DNA from 4 places in the Halomonas sp. AOP12-B1-6 genome. Region 3 is predicted to be linked to each of the others. Evidence: predicted binding sites of a transcription regulator. Region 3 holds the regulator's gene; each other region holds the start of a gene.
What was found. The regulator sigma-54, encoded in region 3, starts transcription at its own class of promoters, with help from an activator protein. The targets are predictions, from matches to a motif close to TGGCACNNNNNTTGCTNT.
Positions count from the first base shown of each region.

Region 1: a site for sigma-54 is predicted at 2,228-2,245, ahead of ACT3TR_RS06155 (NCS1 family nucleobase:cation symporter-1). Genes of this name have one in related genera too.
Region 2: a site for sigma-54 is predicted at 3,349-3,366, ahead of glnL (nitrogen regulation protein NR(II)). Genes of this name have one in related genera too.
Region 4: a site for sigma-54 is predicted at 2,752-2,769, ahead of urtA (urea ABC transporter substrate-binding protein). Genes of this name have one in related genera too.

Region 1 covers NZ_JBQSYK010000002.1:190,799-196,314, forward strand. Annotated here, with positions in the region: gene ACT3TR_RS06150 (LysR family transcriptional regulator) at 1-556, shown strand, start outside; gene ACT3TR_RS06155 (NCS1 family nucleobase:cation symporter-1) at 588-2,108, opposite strand; gene ACT3TR_RS06160 (nitrilase-related carbon-nitrogen hydrolase) at 2,697-3,563, shown strand; gene hydA (dihydropyrimidinase) at 3,596-5,035, shown strand; gene ACT3TR_RS06170 (NAD(P)-dependent oxidoreductase) at 5,092-5,516, shown strand, end outside.
Region 2 covers NZ_JBQSYK010000006.1:121,043-126,558, forward strand. Annotated here, with positions in the region: gene ACT3TR_RS16445 (YqiA/YcfP family alpha/beta fold hydrolase) at 1-562, shown strand, start outside; gene ACT3TR_RS16450 (DUF6435 family protein) at 605-778, shown strand; gene ntrC (nitrogen regulation protein NR(I)) at 782-2,215, opposite strand; gene glnL (nitrogen regulation protein NR(II)) at 2,208-3,269, opposite strand; gene glnA (glutamate--ammonia ligase) at 3,562-4,968, opposite strand.
Region 3 covers NZ_JBQSYK010000001.1:82,732-88,247, reverse strand. Annotated here, with positions in the region: gene pmbA (metalloprotease PmbA) at 1-795, shown strand, start outside; gene ACT3TR_RS00440 (HPr family phosphocarrier protein) at 809-1,078, opposite strand; gene rapZ (RNase adapter RapZ) at 1,124-2,056, opposite strand; gene ACT3TR_RS00430 (PTS sugar transporter subunit IIA) at 2,119-2,589, opposite strand; gene hpf (ribosome hibernation-promoting factor, HPF/YfiA family) at 2,594-2,902, opposite strand; gene ACT3TR_RS00420 (RNA polymerase factor sigma-54) at 3,062-4,474, opposite strand; gene lptB (LPS export ABC transporter ATP-binding protein) at 4,598-5,347, opposite strand; gene lptA (lipopolysaccharide transport periplasmic protein LptA) at 5,359-5,516, opposite strand, start outside.
Region 4 covers NZ_JBQSYK010000002.1:465,762-471,277, reverse strand. Annotated here, with positions in the region: gene ACT3TR_RS07455 (Bug family tripartite tricarboxylate transporter substrate binding protein) at 1-292, shown strand, start outside; gene ACT3TR_RS07450 (tripartite tricarboxylate transporter TctB family protein) at 431-913, shown strand; gene ACT3TR_RS07445 (tripartite tricarboxylate transporter permease) at 967-2,460, shown strand; gene urtA (urea ABC transporter substrate-binding protein) at 2,970-4,259, shown strand; gene urtB (urea ABC transporter permease subunit UrtB) at 4,364-5,516, shown strand, end outside.

The DNA of each region.
Region 1 (5,516 bases), on a different contig from region 3:
TGTCACCAATGCGCTGGCCGAGCTGAGTGCACCGGCGCATGATGTCACGCTGCATATTCATATGGAGCCTTCCGATGCGGTAATTCGTGGCGTGATGGATGGCCATCTTCACGTTGGCGTTGTACCCGCAGTGAACCTACCGACCAGCTTAGAAACGCGGCACCTCTACGATGAGCCTTCGTATCTTTACTGCGCGGCAGAGCATCCGCTTTTTTCTGAGCCTGATGACATTCTTGATACTGCCGATATTGCCCATTACCCCGCTATTTCACCGCGCTACCCGCTTCCTGAAAAAGCGCGCGAGGCGCATGATGCGCTTTGCCTGCGCGCCTCGGCATCAGACCGCGAAGGAGCGGCCTTTCTGATTCTTACCGGGCGCTTTATCGGTTTCCTACCCGAACACGTGGCTGCCCAGTGGGTGGCCGCCGGCAAGATGCGGGCGCTACATGCAAGCGCCCAGCACTATCGCATCCCCTTTGTACTCATCACCCGCCACGACCGGCGCCCTAATCGCGTAGTGGATGCGTTTTTAAGTTTTATTAAAAACGCAGAGTAAGCAAAAAACAGTAAGCAAAAAACAGTGCGTTTTATGAACGTTGCTCTGCTGCGTCACGCGCCATGATGGGTACCGGCCCAACCTGTGGCGACGATGACAACACTTGGCTCGCCACGTAGTAAACGATGGCTCCAAGCGCTGAGCCTGTGAACCAGCCATAGTCATAAAACCAGTTCATCGTGTCTGTCACTAGCGACATTAACGTGAGCAGCACCGGCACACCAAAAGCAATAAAGCCAGCGATGTTCACAGCAGGATAGGCGTGATCATCCATGTACAGGCTCGGCACATTCAAACGCTGCTTTTTAATCAGAAAGTAGTCCACTGCCATGATGCCAGCGATGGGCCCTAACAGGCTTGAATAACCCAGCAGCCAGTTGGAATACATCTGTTCAAGGGAAACCCCGGGAGGAATAACACCCGCCTTTTGCAGCAGGTCATAACCCATTAACAGCACCCCAACGGCCCCAGTGATCAATACACCGCGCGTTTGGTTAATCAGCTTAGGGGCAATGTTTTGGAAATCGTTGGTGGGCGAAACAATATTCGAGGCGGTATTCGTAGAAATGGTAGCAATAATAATCAGCAGCATCGCCATCACGACCCAGAAGGGGCTGTCGATATAGCCAATTAAGCGCACCGGATCGGCAACGGTTTGGCCCACTAACGTCTCAGACGCGGCGGTCAACACCACCCCGAGAGCTGCAAAGAAGAACATCGTCAGCGGCAGGCCGATTACTTGACCAACAATCTGGTCTTTTTGGCTTTTCGCAAAGCGGCTGAAATCGGGGATATTAAGCGATAGCGTGGCCCAAAAACCGACCATAGCGGTCAAGCCCGCGAAAAAATAGCCGTAAACCGATGCCCCTTCAGGGCGCGATGGCGGCTGCGCGAGAAGCTCGGTCATCGACATATTCGGCCATGCCCACATCATTAGCCCAATACCCACCGCTAGCAGCAGCGGCGCGGCCAATGTTTCCAGCCATTTGATCGATTCAGCCCCGCGAATAACCACGTAAAGGTTCATCGCGCCAAAGACAAAAAAGCCAATAACTTCACCAACCCCACCTAATGCTGCCCAAGCAGGCACCAGTTCTGAAAGCAGCAGATGAATCGCCAGACCGCCAAACATCGTTTGAATACCAAACCAGCCACAGCCTACCAATGCGCGCACCAGGCAGGGCACGTTAGAGCCTAAAATGCCGAATGAAGAACGCAAAACCACGGGAAAAGGAATACCAAACTTGGTGCCTGGAAAAGCGTTCAACGTCAGCGGGATCAGCACGATGATATTCGCCAACAGAATAGCGAATAACGCCTCGCCCACGCTTAAACCAAAATAGGCGGTTAAAACGCCGCCCAGTGTGTAGGTAGGCACGCAGATCGACATGCCGACCCACAGGGCGGCGATATTCCATTTGGTCCAGGTGCGCTCGCTAGCCTGGGTCGGTGCAATATCTTCATTAAAACGCGAACTGTTGCGTACATCGTTCCCTACCTCAAGCTCAATCAGACCATCTCGATCCACCATCTGAGAGGTTGTTTCTGGCATTTTTGTATCTCCTCAGCATTGCGTTGTCCAACCCAGGCGGTGTCTGAACGCTAGCGACAGCGGCTAAATCCTGACAAACCTTAATCCCCACGGTCAGTGAAGTTTCCTAGACAGGATTCAAAGCAATAAGTGTGCCTAGCTAAGCGAGCATGCCAATTAACTCATTGATTAAAAAGCTGCCTTTATGGACAACAATATTATTATTAGATCATTACCTTTGACGATGTTACCTCTCGAACAAACGTCGACTAAACAAAGCTAGATCAAAAAAAATATTTGCACCAACTTTAAACATCTCAGAATTTAAAATAAGCCCTCTAAAATAGATAACATCATGATTCAAAACAATTAATAAAAAATTCCAAAACAGTGCGCATGATCACCAAAAGAGTGAACACTGCTATTTATATAAATAAAATCAAACAAACTCAAAGAGTTAACGTTAATTTAAAAAACAATAAATGATGACTTGCCAAAACCACCAAGCCAACGATACTTTTAAGAAAAGCTGTCTTGATTGTCAGCTTTATTAGACAACGCTTAAGACTCAAACAAACGCTTTACACCAACAATTAGAGGGAGCGTCTAATGCAGAAGATGAAAATCGGCTTAATTCAAATGGGCTTAAAAACCAGCACCGAGCTTTCGCCCGCGGCCATTCGTGACGCGATGAACGAAGCCCATCTACCGATGATTCAGCAAGCCGCAGACCAGGGCGTGCAGGTGCTGTGCTTTCAGGAAGTCTTTAATCAGCCGTACTTTTGCCCCAGCCAAGACGGCAAATGGTACGCCGCCGCCGAGCGCGTACCCGAAGGCCCCACCTGCCAGATGATGCAAAAACTGGCCGCTGAGCACCGCATGGTCATTATTGTTCCGATCTATGAAGAAACCGAAACCGGCGTTTACTACAACACCGCCGCCGTGTTCGATGCCGATGGCAGCTACTTGGGCAAATACCACAAAACGCATATCCCTCAAGTGGCCGGTTTTTGGGAGAAGTTCTTCTTCAAACCTGGGCAATCCAACTGGCCGGTGTTTGATACTGCCTACGGCAAAATTGGCGTGTATATCTGCTATGACCGCCATTTCCCCGAAGGCTGGCGGGCGCTTGCGCTCAACGGTGCCGAAGTGATTTTCAACCCCTCTGCCACCGTGGCGGGGCTTTCTCAATATCTTTGGGAGCTTGAACAACCCGCCTCTGCGGCAGCCAACGGCTGCTTTATTGCTGCCATCAACCGTGTAGGCACTGAAGCACCGTGGAATATCGGCAATTTCTACGGCTCCAGTTACATCGTCAACCCCCGCGGCAAAATCGAAGCTCAGGCTAGCGAAACCAACGATGAACTCCTCGTCCACGAGATTGATTTGGACATGGTGCGAGAAGCCCGTAACAACTGGCAGTTCTTCCGCGACCGCCGCCCGGAAACCTACACCCGTCTCACCGACGGCGAATAGCACTGTCCAAACAATCATCCAAGGAGCGAACGATGAGCTTATTAATCAAAGGCGGCACGGTGGTCACTCACGCCGACACCTACCGGGCCGACGTGCTCTGCGTAGACGGTAAGATTCATGCCATTGGCACGGATCTAGACATCCCTGAAGGCTGTGAGACGGTTGATGCCAGCCATCAGTTGGTAATGCCCGGCGGTATCGACCCGCATACCCATATGCAGATGCCGTTTATGGGCGCGGTGGCCAGCGAAGATTTTTACACCGGCACCGCCGCGGCTATGGCAGGTGGCACCACAACGATTATTGACTTTGTCATCCCAAGCCCCGGCCAGTCGCTGCTAGAAGCCTTCGAAACCTGGCAAGGCTGGGCAGAAAAAGCCGCCACTGACTTTGCGTTTCACGTCGCCATTACCTGGTGGGATGAAAGCGTTAAAGAGGAAATGGGCACTCTGGTGCGCGAGCATGGCGTTAACAGTTTTAAGCATTTTATGGCCTATAAAGGCGCCATTATGGCCACCGATGATATTCTGGTGGAAAGCTTTTCGCGCTGCCTAGAGCTAGGCGCCATTCCCACGGTACATGCCGAAAACGGCGAGCTGGTGTACCACATGCAGCAAAAATTGCTCGCTCAAGGCATAACTGGGCCAGAGGCGCACCCGCTTTCCCGCCCGCCTCAAGTAGAAGGCGAAGCGGCTAGCCGCGCGATCCGCATTGCTAGCACGCTAGGCGCGCCGGTGTACCTGGTACATGTTTCCACCAAAGATGCGGTGGATGAAATCGCCTACGCCCGCCAACAGGGCCATCAGGTGTTTGGCGAGTGTTTAGCAGGCCATTTACTGATTGATGACAGCGTCTACCAGCACGCCGACTGGGCAACGGCAGCGGCCCACGTAATGAGCCCTCCCTTCCGGCCCAAGGGCCATCAAGAAGCACTCTGGCACGGCCTGCAATCCGGCAACCTACAAACGACCGCTACCGACCACTGCTGCTTCTGCGAGGAGCAAAAAGCGGCCGGCAAGGATGACTTCACCAAAATCCCCAACGGCACCGCCGGTGTCGAAGACCGCCTGGCCGTGCTGTGGGATGAAGGCGTTAACACCGGCCGACTTTCGCCCCAAGAATTTGTTGCTATCACCTCGACCAACACCGCCAAGATTTTCAATCTCTACCCGCGCAAGGGTGCGATTCAAGTCGGTGCCGACGCTGATATCGTGGTGTGGGATCCCAACGGCACCCGCACCATCTCCGCCAAGACCCATCACCAGAACGTCGATTTCAACATCTTCGAGGGTAAAACAGTCCGCGGCATCGCCCGTCACACGATTAGCCAAGGGAAATGGGTGTGGCGAGATGGCGAGCTACGCGCCGAACGCGGTGCAGGCCGCTATCTAAAACGCCCCGCCTATCCCGGTGTATTTGAGCTTCTGGCCAAGCGGGCCGAGTTAAACGCCCCGAAGGCTGTCGCACGTTAAAAATGAGCCAATAAAAAATACAGCGCAAGACAAGACTAGAGAATGGGAGTAACACCGTGACCAATCCACTGGACTACCTGCCCAGCGCAAAAGAGGTCGGCACCTACGACCCGCAAGCGCTGGCGAATAACTTTAGTGATCTTCATCCCCCACTCACCGATCGCCAGGCGATCATCGAAAGCCAGCGCTGCCTCTACTGCTATGACGCGCCCTGCGTTGAGGCCTGCCCCTCGGATATCGATGTCCCAAGCTTTATTCGTCAAATCAGCGACAGCAACATCAACGGCGCGGCAGAAACCATTTTGGAAGCCAATATTCTGGGCGGCAGCTGTGCCCGCGTATGTCCCACCGAAATTCTCTGCGAGCGTAGCTGCGTACGCAATCACGATGCCGAGTGCCAGCCGGTGCTGATTGGCCTATTGCAGCGCCATGCCACCGACAACATGCAGTTTGAACAACACCCTTTTACGCGTGCAGCCTC
Region 2 (5,516 bases), on a different contig from region 3:
GACTGTTTACTTGTCTCACGGCTTGGAGAGCGGGCCGGGTGCATTGAAAACTCAAGCACTGAAGAGCATCGCCGAAAAGCTGGACGACTGCGAACCCGTCGTCATGGACTACCGGGGTATGGCAGAACCGCAGCAACGCCTAACTCACCTGCTGGCGGTGTTGGCCGAACGTGGAGATGACCCCGCCTGCTGCGTGCTAGCAGGCTCAAGCTTAGGTGGCTGGCTAAGTGCGACGGTCAGTGCCCAGCAGCCGGTGCTGGGCTGTTTTCTCTTGGCCCCGGCTCTGGGTTTAATTGATTACCCTGAAACGTCCCCCAACATTCAAGCACGCCATACTCACATTATTCACGGCTGGCGTGATGATGTGATTGCTCCGGGGCCAGTGATCGAACGCGCCCGCCTTCAGCGGCTGTCGCTACGCATGGTCGATGACGATCATCGTCTGCATGCCTGCCTCGATACGATATTGCTCGATTTCGAACGCTTCTTACATCAGTGCGGTGCCGATGCCCGTCAAGCCCTTGCCGGCCAACATACAACAAACATTCGACACGAGCCTTAAAAAGCTATACAAATAGTATACATTTCAGTGCGGAGTTTGCTCATGTTAGGCATGTTTAAGCGCGACCCCAAAAAGAAACTGCAGCAAGGTTATGAACGCAAACTTCAGGCGGCGATGGAGGCATCACGTAATGGCGACATGCGCGCCAACGCCACGCTGACGGAAGAAGCCGAGGCCATCAGGGCCGAGATCCTGCGTATAGAAGCGCAACAATAGCGCTCACTCATCTGCCAGCGCCGGTAATAGCGTTTTCAATTTACGGGTCAGCGTATTGCGTCCCCAACCAAGCAGCTCTGCTGCCTCCCCTTTGCGACCGCCGGTATGCTTCAAGGCAGTCTCAATTAAAATCCGTTCGAAATCCGGCACCGCTTCTTCCAGCAAATGCGTGTGGCCCTCTGCCAACGCACGGTCGGCCCAATCGCGAAACGCCGTGCGCCAGTCGCCGTGAACACGGCTATCCGTGGCGTTGGGCGAACGCAGTTCGGGAGGCAGATCCTCAACAAGAATTTCACGCCCTGAGGCCATGACGGTCAGCCAGCGGCAGATGTTTTCTAGCTGACGGACGTTGCCAGGCCACGGCAAATGCGTCAGATGTGTTTCTGCTTCACTGGTGAGCACTTTAATATCGGTGGTTAGCTCTTTTGCCGCTTCGGCTAAAAAATGCCGCGTTAGCCGGGGAATGTCTTCGCGCCGCTCAGCAAGCTTGGGCAGATGAATGCGAATCACGTTCAACCGATGGAATAGATCTTCGCGAAAGCGACCATCGTCCACCAGTACCTCTAAATTTTGATGGGTAGCGGCGATAATGCGCACATCGACCCTGACCGGCGTATGCCCCCCGACGCGATAAAACTCACCGTCGGCCAGCACACGTAGCAAGCGCGTTTGGGTTTCAGCGGGCATGTCGCCAATTTCATCTAGAAACAGCGTGCCGCCGTTGGCCTGTTCAAAGCGCCCTTGGCGCTGCTGCGCGGCCCCTGTAAAGGCGCCTTTCTCATGGCCAAACAGCTCCGATTCAATCAAGTCGCGTGGAATGGCCGCCATGTTTAAGGCGATAAACGGCTTTCCTGATCGCGGGCTATGCTGATGAAGCGCCTGGGCGACACGCTCTTTACCGGTGCCAGACTCACCGTTAATCAACACCGTGATATGCGAGTGCGAAAGCCTGCCAATCGCGCGAAATACTTCCTGCATCGCCGGGGCTTCACCAATAATTTCGGTATTTAAGCCTTCCGGCACAGTGGCCGGGCGCTGACGTTCGCGCTCACGGGCATGCGCCACCGCGCGGCGTACTAACGCCAGCGCTTCATCAACATCAAACGGCTTGGGCAGGTACTCAAACGCGCCGCCTTGATAAGAAGCGACGGCGCTGTCTAAATCGGAGTGCGCCGTCATTACAATGACCGGCAGGTCAGGATGCGCCTCGCGGACTCGCGACATTAAATCCAACCCATCGATACCCGGCATACGAATATCGGTCACCAACACATCCGGCGGGCTTTCCAGCACGCGGGCCAATGCAACATCCGCACGCTCGATGCATTCAACGTCAAGATCGGGTTGCGCTAATGCGCGTTCAAGTACCCAACGGATAGCGCGATCGTCATCGACAATCACCACCCGCGCAACATCAGTACGTGTCGCCTCAGTCATGACGTTTCTCCGGTGAAATTAAGACCAATGGAATCAGTAAGCGAAACTCGGTATGTCCGGCTCGGGAATCGCATTCAATCAACCCTTGATGTTGGTGCAAAATCGACTGGGCAATAGATAGCCCAAGGCCACTGCCTTCAGCACGCCCCGATACCATGGGGTAAAAAAGCGTTTCGTGTAGCGCATCGGGAACGCCAGGGCCGTTATCAATAACCGCAACTTCACTGACTAAGCGGTGACGCTCTGCACCGAGGGTAAACTGGCGCCGGGCACGAGTACGCAGTATTAGGGTGGGCTCAGGCGTTTGGGCATCGCTCATGGCCTGCACCGCATTACGCGCCACGTTGAGCACGGCTTGAATTACCTGCGATTCATCGCCGGAAAGATCGGGCAAGCTAGGGTCATAATCGCGATTAATAGCCACATCGGGATGCTCAGCCATTAATAGCGTGCGTACGCGTTCCAGCACCCGGTGAATATTCACCGGCTCATGTTTAAGAATCCGATTGGGGCCCAGCATGGAATCGACCAGATCGCGAAGCCGATCCACTTCTTCCACAATAATGTGGGTATATTCGCGCAGCGCCGGATCGTCTAAATCTCGCTCTAGCAGCTGTGCGGCACCACGAATACCGCCTAGCGGGTTTTTAACTTCGTGGGCAAGCCCTCGGGCTAATATCTTGATGGTTTCTTGGCGCGTGGTCAGCGCCTCTTCTCGGGAGATCTGCATCAATCGATCGCGAGGCTCTACTTCCAGCAGCAGCTCATTGTCTGATAGCGGCGTGACCGTATAGTCGACCGTCAGCGGATCGCTATTCAGCGGCGTAATACGCGCCTCACGCTGGGTATAAGGGTGAAAGGCATCGCGGGCCTTGGCCAACACCTCATCAATGCTTTCATCACCGCCTAGTAACGTATCCAGGCTGCTCCCACGCACACGGCTCAGGCTAACCGCTAACAGCGCCTCGGCCGCTGGATTCATCCAGCGCACGCTCAGCTCGCCATCTAGCAGCAATACTGCCGTAGTGAGATGTTCGAGCAAGCGCTGGTGCATTGCATGCTCTGAGAAACCGTCCTGAGAAATCGCGTCTTCCATCGCCATTACAGACCTACAGGTGGATGATGAATGAGAGACTGCAATAAGCGCGCCAATTACGCACCTATGCCCGATTGCACGGCCTGCGAGCAACGTAATACCAAGAATCGAGCCCTTTTATCGCATCGCACTGCACTAACGCTTTTATTATTGCACCAACTTGGTGCTCGCTATAAAAAAACCCCGCCGAAGCGGGGTTTATCACTGCTATTAACATCTCGCCAGCAACAGTCAACGGCTAATGCGCTGATTAGCAGCTGTAGTACATATCAAACTCAATCGGGTGAGTCGTCATGCGAACACGATTAACTTCTTCCATTTTGAGCTCAATGTAAGCATTGATCATATCGTCAGTGAACACGCCACCTTCGGTCAAGAACGCACGGTCAGCGTCGAGCGCTTCCAATGCTTGATCCAAACTGTTCGCGACCGTAGGGATCGCCTTACCTTCTTCTGGCGGCAGATCGTACAAGTTCTTATCCATGGCGTCGCCAGGGTGAATCTTGTTTTTAATGCCGTCGATACCAGCCATCAACATGGCAGAGAACGCCAGGTACGGGTTAGCGGTCGGATCAGGGAAGCGAGCTTCTACGCGCTTGCCTTTCGGGCTAGCGGTGTAAGGAATACGAATAGAAGCTGAACGGTTACGCGCGCTGTAGGCCAGCATTACCGGCGCTTCGTAGCCAGGCACCAGACGCTTGTACGAGTTGGTAGAAGCGTTGGTGAACGCGTTCAACGCACGAGCGTGCTTGATGATGCCGCCAATGTAGTAAAGCGCCATTTCAGACAGGCCTGCGTACTCATCACCGGCGAACTGGTTGTTACCATCTTTCCAGAACGACTGGTGGACGTGCATACCAGAACCGTTGTCGCCTACTAGCGGCTTGGGCATGAAGGTGGCCGTTTTACCGTAAGCGTGCGCCACGTTGTGGATCACGTACTTCATTTCCTGCACTTCGTCAGCTTTCTTCACCAGCGTATTGAATCTAACGCCGATTTCGTTCTGACCTGCGTTGGCAACTTCGTGGTGATGAACTTCCACGGTCTGGCCAATCGCCTCCAACGTATTACACATAGCGCCACGAATATCATGGAAGCTATCAACCGGCGGAACCGGGAAGTAGCCGCCTTTCAGGCGCGGACGGTGGCCCAAGTTACCACCTTCCACGACGCTGTCAGTCGCCCAAGCGCCTTCATCAGAAGAGATTTTGTACATGGAACCCTGCATGTCGGTTTTCCAATGTACTTCGTCAAAGATAAAGAATTCAGGCTCAGGACCAAAGAAGGCGGTGTCGCCAAGGCCTGTAGACTGCAGAAACGCTTCTGCACGCTTAGCGATGGAGCGCGGATCACGATCATAGCCTTGCATCGTCGCAGGTTCGATGATGTCGCAACGCAGCACCAGCGTAGCGTCTTCAGTGAAAGGATCGAGGTAGGCAGAGCCGTCCTCTGGGCTCAGAATCATGTCGGATTCGTTGATGCCCTTCCAGCCGCCGATGGAAGAACCATCAAACATCTGGCCATTTTCAAAAAACTCTTCGGTCACGTCGCGAGCAGGCACGGTGACATGGTGTTCTTTACCGAGCGTATCAGTGAAACGCAGGTCTACCCACTTAACATCATGTTCTTCAATTAGCGCTATGGTCTTGGCTGACATAGTGTCCTCCGGTATGAGCGTGGCTTAAAGCTAACGACAGTAAGCTACCGATAAAAGTGTTGTGCGACAAAATACGTGCAAAAACGCACGCCTGTCATTTTTTGCTCCCCAAGCGCTTGCTGAAAAATATAAACAAAGCGCTGAGCGAGCCTTTCAGGCCGGCTATCGTTTTATCATGCCGCAAGGCTTCTGCCTACGACCTGTAGCCGCTGTAAAACCTACTGCACAGGAGAAAGCATAGATCATGCCAACACTGCACCATTATGGTATTAAAAAACAACAACCATTTGTTTTATAAACATTAAAAAATACTCTTTAGTGCCTCGTGATGGCGCATAGCGCGCTCACTGAAGCCAGGCAGGGGCTAAAAACACGCTCAATGCACCAAAATAGAACAAAAACACCCGTCAATGCCCCAAAAAGGGGCGCTCGACATGATGGTGCTCTTGTTTGGCTCGCACATTTTTTCTTGTTACCTAAAGAAATAATACACTGCGATAAGCTACATTATGGGAAGTTAACACTCACGGAGTCGGCTGCGTCAAACA
Region 3 (5,516 bases):
CATTCACTATCATGCATGCTGATTGCTCAAGATGACGGCGGCATGCAGCGTGACTACGACTATACCTCTGCGCGTGATCCCAGAGCACTGCGTGACCCCGCTGACGTGGGGCGTGAAGCCGCCGCACGTACGCTGCGTAGGCTGGGTGCTCAGCGTCCGCCCACGGGGACCTTTCCAGTGCTGTTTGATCCGTCGTTATCCGGTGGTTTGATCGGGCATTTGTTGGGCGGTATCGCCGGTGGAGCGTTGTATCGCCAGTCATCTTTTTTATGTGATCGGCTTGGTACTGTGCTCTTTCCTGACTGGTTTAGCCTTGAAGAGCGACCCATGGAAGTGGGCGCTACCGCGAGCTCACCGTTTGATGGCGAAGGGGTGCAAACGCGCAATAATCGCTTTATCGATGAGGGGCGTATCGAAAGCTATATGCTGTCTTCCTACAGCGCTAGGCGGATGGGTATGCAGACCACGGGCAATGCTGGTGGGGCGCGCAATGTACGCCTGACAGCACCGCTGAAGCCTCGCGAAGCACTGCTGCAAGAGATGGGGAAAGGTATTTGGGTGACGGAGCTGATGGGCCAGGGCGTTAATGGCGTTACCGGCGATTACTCCCGTGGGGCGGCCGGCTTTTGGGTCGAGAACGGTAAGGTTCAATACCCGATCGAAGAGTTTACGATCGCTGGTAATCTGGAGCGGATGTTCGCGGGCCTAGTGGGCATTGGTGATGATACCGATACCCGTGGCAGCGTGCACACGGGTAGCTGGTTGATTGATGCGATGACAGTAGCCGGTAACTAATCGGCGTAAATGGCTACTGATCTTCCTCAAAGCGAGCCTCGAACAGCGCTTGAATCGCATCAAGCGCCTGTTCTGCGTCGTCGCCCTCGGCGTGTATAGCTAGCTCAGTACCGCACGGGGCGGCGAGCATTAATAGCGACATAATATTAGCGGCATCGGCAGCCTGCTGCTGCTTATAGACACGTATATTAGCCGTGAACTGTTGGCCGCATTTAACTAGTTTCGTCGCCGCGCGGGCATGTAGTCCGCGTTGATTGGTGAGTGTGAGTGTTCTTTCTGGCACCCTGGTTCCTTTTCGCCGAGTGGTGTCATTAATCAATAGACGTGCTTAAGTCGTTGGTAATTGATCGCTGGTCGAGGAGAGACTGGTCAACGGCGTTGGGGGCTGTTCGCTCAGCGTATATTGCAGGCCTAGCTCGCGGTGGCGCAATTGAACTTCGCCCACACGAGCCGCTAAGCTTTTTGCTAGCTGCTCCACCATATAGACAGAGCGATGTTGACCACCGGTGCAGCCAATAGCAACGGTCATGTAGCTACGTTGGCTATTCTGATAAGCCGGTAACCAGCGCTCAAGCCATGCCTGGATATCGTTACTCATGGCATCCACAACGGGATAGCCTTTTAAGAAGGCAACGATGTTGGCGTCACGGCCTGTCGATTGTCGCAGCGTTGGGTCCCAGTAAGGATTGGGCAGGCAGCGCACGTCGAAGACGAGGTCAGCATCCAAGGGTACCCCACGCTTATAACCGAACGATTCAAACGTCAACGTCAACTGGTCGCACTGCTGGTGAGCCACCTGGTCAGTAATCCGGCGGCGTAGGTCGTGTACTGACAGTCGCGATGTGTCGATCAATAGATCGGCTAGATCACGTATGTCATGCAGGGTCTCTTCTTCTTTATTGATAGCCTCTTCAAGGGTCATTTCACTATTGCGCGTCAACGGATGTCGGCGGCGTGTGGCGGAGTAACGCTCTAGAAGAATTCGGGCATCAGTGGTTAGGTAGATAACTTGGAAATCAATGGTGCGCTGGCGCAACTCTTGTAATAGCGAGGGCAGGCGTTCAAGAGCCCCCGGTAAGTTGCGTGCATCAATGCTGACCGCCAGATGGGTACGATCACTCTGGTCGCGTAATTCGTCGACCAGTGACCCCAGCAGCATGACGGGAAGGTTATCAATCGCGTAGTAGCCTAGGTCTTCCAACGCCTGTAAGGCGATAGATTTGCCAGACCCAGAACGACCGCTAATGATGACCAGTTGCATAGAGTTTCTCTTCGCGTTAATCCAACGGCTTAAATAGGGACTTGATGGTCATTGATTGTCGCTTAATCCGCTGAATGCTCACGAATTTTAGCTGTAATGAGGTCGAGTAGTTCGCGCTGACTGCCTGCTTTGCGTAGCCGCTGGCGAGTATCCGCATCATTCATGATGGTGGCTACTTGGCCTAGCAAAGAGAGGTGTGTGTCATCCGCTTGTTCCGGTACGAGCAGCACAAACACTAGATCAACGGGGTCGCCGTCGATAGCATCAAAATCAATCGCTTCTGAGAGTTTTAAAAAACCAGCAATAGGCGTAGAGCAGTGAGGGCTGCGGGCATGTGGAATAGCCACGCCGTTACCAATCCCTGTGCTACCTAAGCGTTCTCGGCCGATTAAGCGACTGAACACTTCTTGGCTATCTAAACTGGGCGTATTTTGGGCGATAAAGGTGCTGAAAAATTCCAGCACCCTTTTTTTGCTGCCCCCAGGGACGTCGAAAAGAACGCGCTCTGGGGGGAGTATGGTTTCCAACGTCATTGAATTAACGCACACCTGCGCCTTGGGCGCGAGCTTGTGCTTTTTCCTTATGTTTAACGAGTTGACGATCAATTTTGTCCGCTAGCGCATCGATAGCGGCATACATATCACTGTCTAGGGCTTCTGCATGTAAGTCAGCGCCTGCTGCATGCAGTGTGCAGGCTGCCTGTTGGCGTTCTTTCTCCACCGATAGGGTGACCTGCACAGTGGTTATATTGTCGTAATGACGCTCAACACGTTCAAGCTTTTCATTAACATAGTCACGCAAGGCGTCAGTCAGTTCTACGTGATGACCAGTGATATTTACTTGCATTGACGTACTCCTTATCTATCGGACTGTACTTAGGAACCGTGCTTAGGAACCGTACTTAGGGACTGTACTTAGTACTTAGATATGTAGCCCTTTTGATTGTAACCCTTTTTGCCCCGTTGCAAAGCCCTTGTCGAGAGTTTCGCTGCAACCTGGCAGATCCTAGCGCAAACGGCGCCGCTCACTGGAAGAGGGAATGCCCATGGCTTCACGATATTTGGCTACCGTACGCCTTGCAACTTGAATGCCACCTTCTTCTAATAATGTCACTAAGCGGCTATCAGAAAGCGGTTTGCTGGGCGCTTCTTCGTGAACCAGCTTTTTCAGGCGGGCGCGGATCGCGGTACTGGAGTGGCTGTCGCCATCCTGGCCACTCACTTGGCTAGAGAAAAAGTATTTCAGCTCGAACACGCCACGCGGCGTATGAATATATTTCTGCGTTGTCACCCGTGAAATCGTTGATTCATGCATTTCAACGGCTGCGGCTATATCGGCCAAAATCAGCGGTTTCATGGATTCTTCGCCATGTTCGAGAAAGCCGATTTGACGGGTAATGATTTCACGGCCCACTCGCAGCAGCGTGTCGTTACGACTCGAAAGGCTTTTAATTAACCAGCGCGCTTCCTGCAGGTGTTCTTTCAAAAACTGATTATCCTGACTTTTGTCCGCACGCTTTATCAGGCTGGCGTAATCAGGTTGGATTCTTAACCGAGGCAGGGCGTCCTGATTGAGCTCTAAATGCCAGCCTTCATTATCATGACGCACCACCAGGTCGGGCGTGATGTAGCTGTCGTTGGTCACGCCATAAGCGCTGCCTGGGCGTGGATCTAGGCTGCGAATTAGCTGGATGACATCGGCTAGCTGCTCGTCATCGAGTCCTAAGCGTCGCTTGAGTAAGCGCATGTCATCTTTGCTGAGCGCTTCAAGAAACTGACGCACTAGCCTACGAGCAGGCACTAGCAGTGGCGTATCATCTGGCAGGGCGGCGAGCTGCAGCATCAAGCATTCACGCAGGTCGCGGGCAAAAATACCGGTGGGCTCGAATTGCTGCAGTTTTAATAATGTCGTTTCGACTTCGCGCTGGCTAAGGCTATCAATGCCCTGGGCGCGTAGCCCTTCACGAATATCATTAAGCGGCTGGGTCAAATAGCCGTTGGCATCTAGTGCATCAATGAGGCTCTCGGAAACCAGCTGTTCACGCACACTAAAATCGGTCATGGCGAGTTGCCACAATAGGTGGCCATGAAGGCTCTGTTCGGCAGCCTGGCGCTCAAAATCAGGGCCCTCGCTGCTGCTGCCAGTGCCGCCAATGTCTTGATAGGTGTCCGACCAGTCGCTATCAACGGAAAGCTCGGTGGGAATGCTCTCTGACCACTCCTCCTCTTTAGGCTCGCTTACGGCCTCTTCACCGAACTCATCTTCCTGTTCCAGCATGGGGTTGGCATCTAAGGCCTGCTGAATTTCCTGACGAAGATCCAGAGTCGATAGCTGCAGCAGGGCGATAGCCTGCTGCAGCTGAGGTGTCATGGTCAGCTGTGTCCCAATGCGCAGTTGAAGAGAAGCTTTCATGACCATTTGAGAACCACTCGTTAATCGGAATGCTTTACCCTAGTGCGAGTGGGAGCTGGGTGCAAGTGCAATAAGCATGCCATTGGTAGTTAAAGCGTTATAAGGCGGGATTTATGGGCAAAAATAAGCCTACAGACGAAAATCTGCGCCCAGATAAACATCCCTGACTTGCTGGTTAGTGAGGATAGATGCCGGGGGGCCGCTGGCGATGATATGGCCATCGCCGACAATATAAGCGATATCGCAAATGTCCAGCGTTTCACGGACGTTATGGTCGGTAATCAGAACGCCAATGTGGCGCTGTTTCAGCGCGCGAATGATGGTTTTAATCTCGCCCACTGAAATGGGGTCAACCCCGGCAAAGGGCTCATCTAGCAAGATGAAGGCGGGTTCGGTCGCTAGCGAGCGGGCAATTTCTACACGGCGACGCTCTCCCCCTGAGAGGCTCATGCCTAGGTTGTCGCGAATATGGGTGATATGGAAATCTTCAAGCAGAGCCTCCAGGCGCTCTTCGCGACCTGGGCGGTCGAGCTCTTTGCGCGTTTCTAATATCGCCATAATGTTATCGGCAACCGATAATTTGCGAAAAATAGACGCTTCTTGGGGCAGGTAGCCAATGCCTGCCGCTGCGCGCTCATGCATCGGAGCACGAGTTAAATCTAAGTCGTCAATACCCACTTTGCCGGCGTCAGATTTGACCAGCCCGACAATCATATAAAACGACGTGGTTTTGCCCGCGCCGTTAGGGCCGAGTAAGCCAACGACGCTGCCTTGGGAGATTTCCAAGTTAATATCTTTAACCACTCGGCGGCGTTTGTAACTTTTTGCCAAGTGGTGGGCATATAGTGTTTTTATCGGCGCATTGTCAGCAGTTGCCATCGATAGACTCTCTATTGTTCAGGCTGAATAGTCATGCGTATACGCTGCGGCTCGCTACCTTCAACGTCTGAGCGCGCTTGAATCACTTCACGGTCGATGAAATATTCAAGCCGACCTCCGGTAAATTTGTCGTCCTGCTGTGTCAATTCAGCTTGATCAACGAGCTCCA
Region 4 (5,516 bases), on a different contig from region 3:
GCGCTTGGGTGGCGGCTTAGCCGACGTACCTACCTACCAGGAACAAGGCTACGACTACACCTTCGATATCTGGCGCGGCATCATGGGCACGCCGGATATGCCTGAAGAAGCTGTGGCTTACTACGAAGATCTGTTCGCTGAAATGCTTGAAACCGACGCCTGGCGTGAAGCGAGCGACCAGCTGGGCTGGATCGACGCCTACCAAAACAGCGAAGAATTTGGTGCCTTCCTGGATCAGCAGCAAGAGCAGTTCAGCGATGTGCTGAGTGAGCTTGGTTTGCTGCGCCAGTAATCCTACTCCTGTATAACCCAGCCGCCTAAGTGCGGCTGGGGCACCCCTGTTGTTAACCACTTGTTTTTTTGTTAAAAACCGTGACTAAAGCGGGTTGTTAACGACAGTCGGTGCGTTGGCTCCTTCGGAGAGATTCCTATGACTCGTTTAAATACCAATCAGTGGTTAGCGCTGATATTGGCGCTATTGGCTGTCGCCTACATCGCGATGGCATGGCAAATCCCGACTTTCCCGCTACCGCGGCCGGTCGATTCAGACCTGTTTCCCAAAGTATTAGGATTTTCTTTATTGATCCTGTCGGGCTTTCTGTTCTTTGAGAAGCCTACGCCGATTGCCGGTGCTGACGAAATTGATCAAGAGGCACAACAAGGGCCGCTGCTATTAACGCCCTGGGCACGAGTCATCGTGACCTCGCTGGCAATTGCCGCCTATGCATTTTTACTGGTACCGATTGGCTTCGTGCTCGCCTCGACGCTGCTTTGCGTGGGTTTAACGGCTTACTACGGCTACCGCCGCCATACGGTTAACCTCGCTACGTCACTGGGGGTGGTGTTAGCGCTTTATCTCACCATGACGCGAGTGATGGACGTCTATCTACCCACTGGCGTGCTGCCTTTCTAAACCAGCCGTTTTAGTCGAAATTAAGCTAGCAGGTCTTTAAGAGAGTAATTCCCATGGATGCCTTCAATAATCTGATGTACGGCTTTGGCATCGCGCTTGAGCCGATCAATATCGCTTACGTGTTTGCTGGCGTATTCGCCGGCACTATTATCGGCATGCTGCCGGGCTTAGGCCCTATCAGCGCACTTGCCCTTATGATTCCTATTACCTTTGCCATGGAGCCTTCGTCAGGTTTAATTTTAATGGCGGGGGTTTATTACGGCGCCATCTTCGGCGGCTCTACGTCTTCGATACTGCTCAACGCCCCCGGCGTGGCGGGCACGGTGGCGACCTCTTTTGATGGCTACCCGATGGCTAAAAAAGGGCAAGCGGGCAAAGCGCTGGCGATTGCCGCCTACGCTTCCTTTATCGGCGGCACTGTTTCCGTTATTTTCTTAATGCTGATCGCACCGCTGTTGTCGAAAGTGGCCGTCAGCTTTGGCCCTTCTGAGTACTTTGCACTGATGGTGCTGGGCTTAACCGCCGTGGTCTCGCTGTCGGATAAGTCTCTGGTCAAAGGGCTCATTGCCGCCGTGGTTGGGGTGATTATCTCGATTGTGGGTATCGATATGCAGACCGGCACCGAGCGCTATACGTTTGGCTCCATTCAGCTTCTCGATGGCATTGATTTCCTTGTCGTAGCGCTGGGTATTTTCGCGCTTGCCGAGGTGTTTTATATGCTGCTGCGCGGCGGCGGTGGCAAAGAAGTGCCGCGTAATGCGATTGGCTCGCTGAAGTTGACTCGCAGTGAAGTAAAAGAGATCGCTGGCCCCATTGGCCGTAGCTCGGTACTGGGTTTCTTTACCGGCGTACTGCCAGGTGCGGGCGCAACCATCGGCTCATTTTTGGGCTACAGTATGGAAAAGCGTATTGCTAAAGATGGCCACACCTTTGGACAGGGCAATATCAAGGGCGTTGCGGCACCAGAAGCCGCCAATAACGCTGCTTGTACCGGCTCCTTTGTACCGCTATTAACGCTAGGCGTGCCGGGCTCGGGTACTACCGCGGTGCTACTGGGTGCGCTGCTGGTAATGGGCGTGAACCCTGGCCCCATGATGCTTGAGCAGCGCCCGGACGTGTTCTGGAGCGTGGTTGCCAGTATGTATATCGGCAATATCTTCCTGCTGGCGCTTAACCTGCCGCTGATTCCCTATATCGCCAAAATTCTCGATATGCCCCGCCCATTGCTGTTATCACTCATCCTAATCTTCTGCATGATCGGCGTTTATGGCATGAGCTTCAGCGTGTTTGATCTGCTGCTGCTGTTGGGCTTTGGCTTGGTTGGCCTGGGAATGCGCCTGTTTGGTTTCCCGGCGGCGCCGCTAATCCTGGCGCTGATTTTGGGTAATATCATGGAAGAGTCCATGCGCCGTGCGCTGCAAATCTCGGGTGGCGATTGGACAACCTTCATCGATAAGCCGATTGCGCTGGGGCTGCTGCTGGTTGCCTTACTGTCGCTTGGCTTACCGCTACTGAAAAAACGCCGCAAGAAAAGTGCCTCTGTGTAACTCATTAGCGGTACGTTTTGGATGATTAATAAGGAGCCTTGGGGATACCCAGGCTCCTTTTTTGTATCTCACGCTTTTATTGGCTTTGTAACCAGATAGTGAGCTTAGCGTTGCTGTTGTGTATCGGCGTCCGGTAAGTACCCGATTGGTGCAAGGGGCTTAATTGGTGCATTGATAGCGTGCTTAAGTTCGGGCGCCGTGCTTAATGTTGGTGCATTTGACTAAGCTATGGTTTTTTATAGTATCAATAAGTCATTGAATAAATGACTGTAAATAAGTGTTGTGCCGATCTGGCGCACCCCTTGCATGTGTTAATAGCTAGTGGACGTATTAGGGAGGAGCTAACACCGCGGCCCTGAATGCGACGCCAATTAACAAGCCCCACTCATAAGGGGTGCAAGGAGGTTCAAGTGATCACATTGCCATACAACACAAGCGCTCGCTCGACACACCTGAGCGCAACCCGCTCGCCTGGTCGCTTTGCGACTGCCTTGCTCGCCGCTGCCGTGATGGGGGCCAGCGCCCAGGCCATCGCTCAAGATGCTGATCAGAGCGAAGACCCGATTAAGGTCGGCATTCTGCACTCGCTCTCCGGCACTATGGCGATCAGCGAAACCGTTCTTAAAGACACCGTCGAAATGTTGATTGAACAGCAGAACGAAGCAGGTGGCCTGTTAGGTCGCCAGCTAGAGGCCGTTGTCGTTGATCCTGCTTCTAACTGGCCGCTGTTTGCTGAACGCGCCCGTGAGCTGCTGGCTCAGGAAGAAGTTGACGTTATTTTCGGTAACTGGACCTCAGTTTCCCGTAAAGCCGTGCTGCCCGTCGTGGAAGAACTCAACGGCCTGCTGTTCTACCCGGTGCAGTACGAAGGTGAAGAGTCCTCCGAAAATGTCTTCTACACCGGTGCGGCGCCTAACCAACAGGCGATTCCTGCCGTTGAGTATCTAATCAACGAAGTGGGTATCGAACGCTTCGCGCTGATCGGCACCGACTACGTGTATCCGCGCACGACTAACCGGATTCTTGAGGCGTTTCTCAAAGATGAGTATGGCATCGCCGACGAAGACATCATGGTCAATTACACGCCATTCGGTCATTCCGATTGGCAGAATATCGTGTCTGAGCTGAGCCGTTTTGGCGAAGAGGGTAAGCGTACCGCCGTCATCTCAACGATTAATGGCGATGCCAACGTGCCGTTCTACACCGAGCTTGCTAACCAGGGCATCGATGCCGCTGACATTCCGGTCATCGCCTTCTCCGTGGGCGAACAGGAGCTTACCGGTATCGATACGAGCCCGCTGGTGGGTCATTTAGCCGCTTGGAACTACTTCATGAGCGTCGATAATGATGACAACTATGACTTTATCGATGCCTGGATCGACTACACCGGCGACGAAGAGGCGGTGACCAATGACCCGATGGAAGCACACTATATTGGGTTTAATATGTGGGCAGAAGCGGTTCGTAAAGCAGGCACCACCGATGTCGACAGCGTAAAAGATGCGATTATTGGCGTGACAGTGCCGAATCTATCCGGTGGCTATGCGGCGATGATGCCCAACCATCACATCACCAAGCCGGTGCTGATTGGTGAAATTCAGGATAACGGCCAGTTTGATATTGTCTGGCAGACGCCTTCTACCGTGGCCGGCGATGCTTGGTCGGATTACTTACCCGGTTCGCGTGACCTGATTGCCGATTGGCGCAAGCCGATGGAATGCGGCAACTTTAACGTCGTGAACGGCTCGTGCGGCGGCAGTACCGCCGTAGAAGAAGCCGAAGCGGCCCTCGCAGAATAACGATGATTTCCTCCCTCTACGCCTGACTGAAAAGTGAGGCGTAGAGGAGCACGCTACCTTTTCCTCTCAGATAACCGTTTTTAAATAACCAAAGGAAGAACCCCATGAGGCGTTTCCTTTCCTTAGGGCTACTGTGCCTGCTGTTGTTTAGCATCACAGTCACCTCGCAAGCCCAAACGAGTTCTACCGCTAACGCTGACGCCGCCGCCCTTGAGCTGCTAGAAGCGCTGGACGTTGAATCATATAGCGCCAAAGGCGACGCCATCACCGCTATTTTGCAAAGCGATGATGAGCGCGCCCGCGATTGGCTGCAGGCGCTATTGGATGGCCGCTTACAGAGTGCCGACGATGGCAAAATAGTGCTGGTGCTCGACAACAGCGGCCGCGAGTGGCCGGTTGCCGATGTACTAACGGGCGAAGCGCTGGGCCAGATGTCGCGCCGCGACTTAGATCGTATCGGCATAAATAACGCGCTGCGCAATCAGCTGCGTAGCGCCATCGCCGTGGTTGATCTTTACTCACCTAACGTTGAGCGTCGCCGCCGCTCGGCAGAACGGCTATTGGGCGAAGTGGACGAAACGCTGGCTGAGCCGCTCAGTGAACTGATTGCCGACGAGCAGGATAGCCAGGTTGTCCGCAGGCTTTCCCAAGCGTTAGCGATCTACCAAGTGGAAAGCGGTGAGCTGGCGGGCGTTGAAGCGCTGCGTGGCAGTTTGCATCCTCGCGCACGAGTCGCGCTAAGCCGCGCCGTGAACGGGGATGATCCTATTGTGGCAGACGCAGCGGCGAGCGCTTTGGGCAGCATTGAACAAAATCTTAAGATTAATCGAGGCTTGGAAACGCTCTACTTCGGTTTAAGTCTCGGCTCGGTGCTGGTGCTGGCAGCCATTGGTCTGGCGATTACCTTTGGTGTTATGGGCGTAATCAATATGGCCCACGGTGAACTGATGATGCTGGGCGCTTATACCACCTGGGGAATGCAGCAGCTGCTGCCCGGCCAGCCTGGGTTGGCGCTGATTCTGTCTATTCCTGCGGGCTTTATGGTCGCAGCGTTAGCGGGTATTGCTATCGAGCGTGGCGTTATTCAGTTTTTGAAAGGCCGTCCGCTGGAAACTCTGCTGGCGACCTTTGGTATCAGCCTGATTCTGCAGCAGCTGGTGCGCACCGTTATTTCGCCGCTTAACCGCACGGTGATTACCCCTGAATGGATGAGCGGCTCTTTAGTGATCAATGATGCGCTGTCTCTCACGCTTAACC